4 regions of the Streptosporangium sandarakinum genome follow, and region 4 is predicted to be linked to each of the others. Evidence: riboswitches for the same ligand, from Rfam matches in the RefSeq annotation. Region 4 holds a riboswitch; each other region holds the start of a gene.
What was found. A riboswitch is a leader RNA that binds a small molecule or an ion and turns the genes downstream of it on or off. The one in region 4 is predicted to bind cyclic di-AMP.
Positions count from the first base shown of each region.

Region 1: it holds a riboswitch for cyclic di-AMP, as region 4 does, so the genes downstream of both, ACQP10_RS30025 (hypothetical protein) here and ACQP10_RS11600 (C40 family peptidase) in region 4, are expected to answer to the same signal.
Region 2: it holds a riboswitch for cyclic di-AMP, as region 4 does, so the genes downstream of both, ACQP10_RS29040 (coiled-coil domain-containing protein) here and ACQP10_RS11600 (C40 family peptidase) in region 4, are expected to answer to the same signal.
Region 3: it holds a riboswitch for cyclic di-AMP, as region 4 does, so the genes downstream of both, ACQP10_RS13990 (CHAP domain-containing protein) here and ACQP10_RS11600 (C40 family peptidase) in region 4, are expected to answer to the same signal.

Region 1 covers NZ_CP192034.1:6,527,296-6,529,486, reverse strand. Annotated here, with positions in the region: gene ACQP10_RS30030 (DUF4253 domain-containing protein) at 1-352, shown strand, start outside; cyclic di-AMP (ydaO/yuaA leader) riboswitch at 639-776, shown strand; gene ACQP10_RS30025 (hypothetical protein) at 1,017-1,778, shown strand; gene ACQP10_RS30020 (alpha/beta fold hydrolase) at 2,166-2,191, shown strand, end outside.
Region 2 covers NZ_CP192034.1:6,304,046-6,306,236, reverse strand. Annotated here, with positions in the region: gene ACQP10_RS29045 (MarR family winged helix-turn-helix transcriptional regulator) at 1-1, shown strand, start outside; gene ACQP10_RS29040 (coiled-coil domain-containing protein) at 25-954, opposite strand; cyclic di-AMP (ydaO/yuaA leader) riboswitch at 996-1,132, opposite strand; gene galT (galactose-1-phosphate uridylyltransferase) at 1,228-2,191, opposite strand, start outside.
Region 3 covers NZ_CP192034.1:3,035,749-3,037,939, reverse strand. Annotated here, with positions in the region: gene ACQP10_RS13995 (hypothetical protein) at 1-339, opposite strand, end outside; cyclic di-AMP (ydaO/yuaA leader) riboswitch at 842-979, shown strand; gene ACQP10_RS13990 (CHAP domain-containing protein) at 998-1,678, shown strand.
Region 4 covers NZ_CP192034.1:2,468,155-2,470,345, reverse strand. Annotated here, with positions in the region: gene ACQP10_RS11605 (hypothetical protein) at 1-149, opposite strand, end outside; gene ACQP10_RS11600 (C40 family peptidase) at 351-887, opposite strand; cyclic di-AMP (ydaO/yuaA leader) riboswitch at 997-1,156, opposite strand; gene ACQP10_RS11595 (serine hydrolase domain-containing protein) at 1,751-2,191, shown strand, end outside.

The DNA of each region.
Region 1 (2,191 bases), 4.1 Mb from region 4:
CCTGGTCGCCGAGCGCAGGACCCCCCTGGGCCTGGTGGCCGCCGACCGGGGGGCCGACGCGCTGGCCGTCATGGGATGGCAGGGCGCGCTGAACCACAACGAGTGGATGGTCCCGCTGGCCGCCGTGGTGCGGAGCTGGGAGGAGCGGTTCGGGGCGCGGCTGGTGGGCGTGGGTTTCAACACCCTTGACCTGAGCGTTGCGGCGCCCCCGACGACGGCGGAGCACGCCCTGCACGTCGCGGCCGAGCACTGGACGTTCTGCCCGGACAGCGTCATCTACAGCGCCGGCACGCTCGCCGGCTACGCCGAGCAGATCATGGGCAGGAACGCCTGGTCGTTCTGGTGGGACTGACCGGCGCGGGGGCGGGCGCGGGGCCCGCGAGGCCGGGCGGGAACGGCGGCCCGGACCACCGGGAATGGCGGCGGTGAATCACCTGTAAGTAATTCGTCGCGGCGTGTATGCCCTGGTCTGAGCCGGTTCGGGGGAGGCTAAACCCGGTCGTCTGCCCTTTCTTGGCTATAGAAGGTAGATCTTCTGGCGTTTCCATGGGTTCTGCTTTGCTTTGTCGGATTTGGCCGGTAGTGTCCTAGTCATCGGCAGGTGACCTGCACCCTCATCCGAGGGAGCGGCCGGGCCGACGTCGAATCCCGAAGCCACCAGGGCCACGGGAACCGGGGACCCACCCTTCCGGGGTGAATCCGCCGCGCACGCGGTGGTAGGGCACTCCACCGCCCGAACCCGTCAGCTAACCCGGTAGACGAGATGGAGAGGAGATCCCCCAGTGGGAGACTGCGCCACCTTCGTACCGGTATACACCATTTCAGTGCCGGTCCTCTGAGACTTTCACGCCCCCTGGGCCCTCTCGCCGCGATCGGTCGCGGCATCCCCCAGCGCTCCGTGTAGCACCACCTGATCTCCTCCTGCGCCCCTCTTCCCTGTGAGCGCGACCCCGCCGGTGCCTTTTCGCACATGGCACGCGGCTGCCCCGTTCCCTCGCGAAAGAGTTCTTTTCTTCATGCCTTCCTCCCTGGACCCCCGTAAGACCGCCCGCAAGACCCGCTACGCCGTGGCCGGCCTGATCGGCGCCGGGCTCCTCGCCTCCGCCGCCGCCGTCTCGGCCCTCCCCTCGGCCGACCACGACGTGCCCGCGGCCGGTGCCCGGGTCGCCGCGGTGACCGAGCAGGTCGCGGCCGTCGCCCCCGAGAGCGCCCCCGTCCGGGCCGCCGCGCTGAAGCCCGCCGCCGCCCCCGAGCAGGCCGCCCCCGAGCAGGCCGCGCAGGAGAAGGCCGCCCCGGCCAAGCCGCAGAAGGTCACCAAGACCGTCATGCTGAAGGGCCACACCACGGCCTCCTACTTCTGGGACGACTCCTCCGGCCGCGCCGGTGACACCGGCCTCCCCGCCAGCGGCAAGCCGATGCAGAAGGGCATGATCGCCAGCCCGAGCTGGCCGCTGTTCACCGAGGGCTACGTCATCTACAAGGGCAAGAAGGCCAAGTTCTTCGTCGGCGACCGCGGCCCCGGTGTCCCCTCCAGCAGCGGCGTCATGATCGACCTCGACGCCAAGACCTTCGCCGACCTGACCGGCGGCACGTTCAACCCCGACACCCTCGGTGTGGACGGCAACGGCGGCGAGGGCCACATCAAGGTCGACTACGTCATCACCAAGTGGGGCGACGGCCCGGGCAAGAAGAACCACCCGGTCCCGTTCTCCGCCGGCGCCTGGAACAAGCGGGACAGCGACCCGGCCAAGCCGGTCCAGATCACCGTCAAGCCCTGACAAGGGCGGCGCCGCCGAAATCGTGACGACGGCGACGGCGCCGAACCGTGGCGGTGCCGTCGCGCCGTCACGGCGCCGGACATCACGGCCATCGGGTCGTCACGGCGCCGGACCGACACGGCCGTCGCGTCGTCACGGCGCCGTCAGACCGTGGCGGCCGGAAGCGAAGAGCTTCGAACCCCAGCCTCCCCTGGACGCGGGAGCGGACGCCGGCGCAGGGCGTCCGCTCCCGTTCCGCGTCTCCGGCCCTTCGGCGCGGGGATGCCTTGCCCCGGCCTGGGCAGAATGACATTCTGTTTCGGGTCACCGGTCCGCCGGCTCCGTGCGGCGGGAACCGCCCGGGCGGCCACCCGGCCCGCCCGCGGACGGACGGGGAGAGGGAGCGACATGACGACGCGCGTCCGGGCCAACGG
Region 2 (2,191 bases), 3.8 Mb from region 4:
ACGCCGTCGATCCGCACGGGCCGGTCAGTACATCGAGATGTGCACGTGGTCGTAGTGGTTGGCGGTGACGCCTCCGCGGTCGGACATGGCACGCCAGCCGGTGCCGCTGTTGATCCGCTGGCGCCAGATCACGTACTTGACCCCGAGCCGCGCCCTGTTCTTGAGGACCCAGGCGGCGATCTCGTCGCCGAGCGCGACGTGCTCCGCCGTGGGCGTCGAGCCGCCGGCGCTCATCATGAAGTCGCAGGCCCGGCCCAGCGGGTGTTCGCCGCCGTCGTTCTCCGAGCGGTAGCAGCCGACCTCGTGGGGGAGGGTGAACCGCTTCCCGACCGCCCCGCGCATGATCCGGGTGCGGTCGGTGATGTTGTCGGAGCCGGCGGGCAGCTGGGGCGCCCAGCTGCCGTCGGCGCGGCGACCCGAGCCCACGGGGACGAGCGCGTCGAGCTTCCGTTTGACGTCCGCGATGGCCTTCTCGGCGTCGCGGCGCCGGGCGGCCACGGCCTCGCCCTCCTCGGCGATCCGGCCGGTGAGCCGGGTGGCCTCCTCGGCCGCCCGCCTGCGCAGGTCCCGGCTCTGGGCGAAGGTCCGCAGGTGGGCACCCTGCTGGGCGGCGAGCTGCGCGGTGACCGCCGCGCCGTCCGGCTGGGGGGCGAACAGCAGGGCGGGCAGGCCGCCGCTGCCCTGGTATTGGAGCCGGGCGATGTCCGCGACCTGCTCCCTGGCCTCGGTGTAGGCGTGCTCCGCCTCGGTCAGGGCGGTCCTGGCCCGGCTCTCGGCCTGCCGGGCCCTGCGCAGTGACTCCCGCTTGGCCGCGTAGTCCTCGATGAGCCCGTCGACCTTCTTGGTGAGCTTGGCGAGGTCGGCGCGCAGCTCGGACTCGGACGGCTTGGGGTCGGCGCCGGCGGGTCCGCCGCCGAGGACGAACGCCAGGGCGGAGACCGCGGAGACGGTCATGGCCGCACGGCGACGGGACGTGGGGGACGGGGCCGCCACGGCTCTCCTCTCCTACCGCCTACCGGGTTAGCTGACGGGTTCGGGCGGGAGAGAGCCCTTCCACCGAAGTGGATTCACCCCGGGTGCGGTGGTTCCCCGGCTTCCGGGCGACGCACCCGGAATTAGGCATATCGGACATAAAGTCCAATGGGTGAGGATAGCAATGGTAAACGGATGGTCACGCGACCCCGTTCCGTGACCGGACGCCGATCACCCCTCGGCTCACCCTTCGGCTCACCCCTCGGCCAGGGACCGCAGGCGGCGGGCCGTGTCCTCCGGCAGGACGTCGTTCACGAAGGCGCCCATGGCCGACTCCGACCCGGCCAGATACTTCAGCTTGTCGGGCGCCCGGCGGATGCTGAACACCTCCAGGTGGGCGTACGACAGGTCCCGGCCGGTGTGCACCGGCGCCTGGTGCCAGGCCGCCACGTACGGCAGCGGCACGCCGAAGAGCCCGTCCAGGGCGCGAAGCACCCGGGTGTACAGGGGGCCGAACGCCGCCCGCTCGTCGGCCTCCAGCGAGCCCAGGTCGGGCACCCGGCGGTGGGGGTAGAGGTGGACCTCGACCGGCCAGCGCGCCGCGGCCGGCACGAACGCCGTCCAGTGCTCGTTGGCGGCGACCACGCGGACGCCCGCCTCCCGCTCGGCGGTGAGCACGTCGGCGAACAGGTCGCGGCCGGTCCGCCTCCGGTGCCGCTCGGCCGCCCGCAGGGACAGCCGGGTCCGGGGGGTCACGTAGGGGTAGGCGTAGATCTGGCCGTGCGGGTGAGCCAGGGTGATGCCGATCTCGGGGCCCCGGTTCTCGAAGCAGAAGACCTGCTCCACCCCGGGTAGCGCCGACAGCTCCGCCGTACGGTCGATCCACGCCTCCATGACCAGCTCGACCTGCTCGGGGGAGAGCCGGGAGAAGGAGGAGTCGTGGTCGGAGGTGAAGCACACCACCTCGCACCGCCCGGTCCCCGGGCGGACCTCGCTCAGCCCGCCGACGGGGGCGGTGCCGACCGGCTGGCCGGAGAAGGACGGGAAGCGGTTCTCGAAGACCACCACGTCGTAGTCGGGCGAGGGGATCTCGGTGAGCCTGCCGGGAGCCGAGGGGCACAGCGGGCACTCGTCGGCCGGCGGCAGGAACGTGCGGCTCTGGCGGTGCCCGGCCACCGCGATCCACTCCTCGGTGAGCGGGTCGTAGCGCAGCTCGGAG
Region 3 (2,191 bases), 570 kb from region 4:
CCGGCCGGGGAGGGCGGTGAGCCAGCGGGCCTGGACCCGGCCGGAGAAGGCGTCGCCGATCACCCAGGTCGCGCCCCGCCGGGGCTTGGGCGGTCCGGGCGCCGGGCGGGCCTGCTCCATGCCCGCGGGGAGGGCGAGGCGGGCCAGTTCCCGGCGGGTGGCGGCCAGCGGGCGCGACCCGGCGCGGGACATCACCCTGACGTGGGCGCCGAGCAGCCCGGCGTGGCATGCCTCGACCACGCAGAGCAGTTGCAGGGGGGACTCCGCCCAGGCGACGGCCGAAGGCTGTTCCCGCGCGTGGTCCCGCCCCTCCTCCACGCCGGGCGATGACCCGTTCACGATCGCCTCACCGTAACCGGGGCGCCTTACGCGGCCGGGAACCGCGGGTGAACATCGGAACACGCGGGGATGCGCGGGGACCGGCACGGGTCTCGGAGGGCCCGGCGCGGGGTCCGCGCACCGCTCATATGACGCCTGGGGAGGGCGCTGAACAGGTAAAACAAACCCTCTTTAAAAAGATCTACCTTGAGGAAGGTTACAGCCGGGAGAAATCGTCCGGCACGCCCGTGTCCCACCGGCTCCGCAATGCGGAAACCCCTGCGCAGCAAGGGTTTCCGGCTCTTGCGAAAGTCTCGGCCCCGAAGTCCCCGATCTTCGTACCGGGAAGTCGACGATCATCGAAAACCGGTGTTTTCCCAAGTCAGGGCAATGCAAGAGCTTGCAATCGGCGTGGAGCAGCACGTACGTTCTACTCGTTCGCGGTGAGTACCGAGGTCCACAGACCCGTATCTCACCGGCACATTGCCCGACCGCGCATCATCGCAATCGATCCATTGGTCGATGAGCGCGGCCGCCGAATCCGCGGCTCTCGCGGAACCGGGGAACCAATTTCTGGGGTGAATCAGCGCCTTCGCGCGCCGTAGGGCACTTCCCAGCCCGAACCCGTCAGCTAACCCGGTAGGCGGTATGGAAGCGAAGCAAGGAGTCGAACCCCCGCATGGCCAAGAACCGCCTCACCCCCAAGAAGCACAACCTGGCCCGCGTCCTCGTGGGTGCGTCCATCGTCCTCGCCGGCGGAGCCGCCACCACCGTTCCCGCCCTCGCCGACAGCCACGTCTCCGGCCCGCAGGCCGAATCCGTCAGCAAGAACACCAATGCCGAGGCCCAGGCCCAGAGCCTGCCCAAGGCCAGCGCCCAGCGGGTTCTCGACATCGCCGCCAAGCAGATCGGCATCTCGGAGAACGCCGCCGGTGGCGGCACCAAGTTCCAGGACTGGTACGTCTCCAGCGAGCGCGCCAAGGAGACCGTCGCCCGTGACGGCGGCAGGACCCAGGACTACGCCAACGCCCCCTGGTGCGCGATGTTCGTCTCCTGGGTCGGCGAGCAGGCCGGCGCCCGGCACACCGTGGGCTGGGACGCCTACACCGTCTCCTACGCCAAGTGGTTCGCCGACAACGGGCGCTGGGGCCAGACCCCGAAGCCCGGCGCCGTGGTCTTCTTCGACTGGGGCGGCAGCAACGACATCGACGCCATCGACCACGTCGGCCTCGTCAAGAAGGACAACGGCGACGGCACGATCACCACGATCGAGGGCAACACCGGCAACGGCAAGGTCGAGGAGCGCGTCCGGCCGGTCTCCCAGGTCGACGGTTACGGTTACCCGGACTACAACGACTGACGGGCGCCTCACGGCTTCTCAGCCCCCTCCCCCTTCCCTCACCCCCTCCCCGCCACCCCACTCCTCCAGGGGCGGCGGGGGCCACCAGACGGCGACCCGGTACGACCGGGTCGCCGTCTCGGCTTTTCCCGACGCTTTTACCGGCCCTTCACCCGGCCGGGGCGCACCGCCGTGAACACCCGTCCACGCGTCCTCCGGGGCGCCCGGTCATGGGCCCGCCGCGAGCACCCGTCCACGCGCCGCCGTAAATCGCTTTCCGCCGAGGTCGCCCGCGCCACGGGACCGGGCCGGACGGTCCCTGACGTGCCGGATGGTCCCGGGTCGGCGGGCGTTCGCCGCGCCGTGCCGAGTTGGGGTGGGAGCGCTCCCAAACACCTGATCACGTATTTTGTCACCTTAATGACCATTCACCGCCCTGGAAACCCCGCGATGTAACGGTTACGTTTCGGCATATTGACGCGCCGGTTGCCCATCGTCCAGTCTTCGTGGGAGCGCTCCCAAAAGTGGCCTGCG
Region 4 (2,191 bases):
CGGACGGTGACGGAGTCGCCGGGCCACGGATCGCGCGGCGCGGGAGACGGGCTCGCGCCGGTGACCAGGGCGGCGCCCGCCATCGCCAGGATCCCGGCGAGCACGGCACGACGCTCCGCCGGGACGCGCTGCTCTGTCGGGACGCGCACACGCCCGATGGTAGCGACGGGCCCCGGACGCCGACCGGCGGCGTCCCGGTGGCGCGGCGGGCGCGCCGCGGGGTCCGGCGGCGTCGCGGCACGTCCCGGGCCGGACCGGCCCCGGATGCGCGGCGGCCCCGCCCGTCCCTTCGCGGGACGGGCGGGGCCGTCTTCCCGGTCACCTCCCTGGCGGGCGGCGGCCGGAATCCGTCAGGCTCCGGGCCGGACCGCCCCGGAGAAGGAGGACCGGTAGTACCCCTTCAGGGGGACGACCCTGACGGTCTTGCCGCTGCTCGGCGAGTGGACCATCCTGCCCTTGCCGACGTACATGCCCACGTGGCCCTTGCCGTAGAAGAACAGCAGGTCACCGGGGCGCAGGCTGCTCCACGAGACCTTCTTCCGCACGGATCGGTACTGGCTGGTCGTGACCCTGGGGAGGGAGACGCCGGCCTTGCGCCACGCGTACCGGACGAGACCGGAGCAGTCGAACGCGCCGGGACCGGAGGCTCCCCACCGGTACGGATCGCCGATCTGCTTCTTGGCCGTCGAGACGGCCCTCGCGGCCTTCACCTTCTGCAGCGCGGTCCTGCTCAGCGTGGTCTTCTTCGCCTTCGCCGTCTTCTTGGCGCTGACGTGCGCCGCGGAGGCGGCGGAGGCGGCGACCGGGCTCTCAACCCGAGAGGCGGTGCTTCTGACCTGGAGAACGGAGCCGGTTTCCGTGTCGGCCAGCGCGGCCGTGGAGCTCATCGTGACCGCTCCGGCGGAGGCGGTCACGGTGAGGGCGAAACCACTGGCACAAACGCGAAGAAAGCGCGACGAACGGGGGTTAAGCAGGGTGGTAGACAGGATTTCTCCTTGGGACTTCCGCTGACGCCTACCGGGTTAGCTGACGGGTTCGGGCAGGGAAGAAGCCCTACGGCGCGTCGGACGCGCCGATTCACCCCTGGCCGTGTCTCACGGCCGGTGGGTCCCCGGCTCCGTGCCTCCTGGCTGCACGGACTCGGCAGGCCGCCGCAGGTGGGAGCGTCTCTCGCCGGGCGCGGCGGCCGAATGGATCTTTCATGGGCTCCGGCATGACGGACCGGGCCCGGCGCGGCGGCATGGCTTGCTCGCCGCGACGCCAGAAGTTACCCCCGCTCCTCACGATTCGGCAAAGGAATCGCAAAAGAAACATAGATCGACAACGCTTCCGGTGATCGCCGAGCCGCTGTTCAGGGACCGATTTCATCGGGTGAATATGACGCTCGTCACACTTCTGTGATCAAACCGAAAAATCATGATTTTTGTGGTGCAGATCACATAATGGTTAAGATCATTGGCGGAATGCCCGGCCGTCCGGGGACGGACACGCACGGGTTCTCGCGCTCCATGTCGCCGTCGCGGCGCTCCGGGCAGGGGTGATGGCCTCCGTTCCCAGGTCGCCGGATCAGGCGACGCGGCCGATCATGCCGCCGCCTCCTCATACCCGGCTCGCGGCAAGGGACTCCGTGTATCGCGGACGTATCGAAAACCGCATACGCCGCCGCAACGGCCCCGCGTCTTCAGTGAAGGCGTGAACCATCACGCATCACTGTCGGCACCGGCTTCATCGGCCGGAAAGGACCATGATCATGGGCTCGGATTCGTTACCCGGCATCGACCGGCGGCGGCTGGTCAAATGGGGCGGGCTGGCGGCCGCCGGCGCGGTGGCGGCCGGCACGCCGCTGGTGAGCGCCGGGACCGGCCACACCGAATCGTCCGGACACGGCCGGATCCCGCCGGACACCCTGCCCGGCGGGGCCTATGACCGGTACGTGGCGCGGCTGGCCGCCGAGGGCGGGTTCTCCGGTGTGGTGCTGCTGTCGCACCAGGGCCGGACGGTGCTGTCCCGCAGCTACGGCATGGCGGACGAGGAGAGAGGGATCCGCAACCACGAGAACACCGCGTTCAGTCTCAGTTCGGCCGGCAAACCGTTCCACGCGGTGGCCGTTCTGCAGCTGGCGCAGCGGGGCAGGTTGCGGCTGACCGACACGGTGGGCGAACACCTGACGGGCTTCGCCCCGGAGATCGCC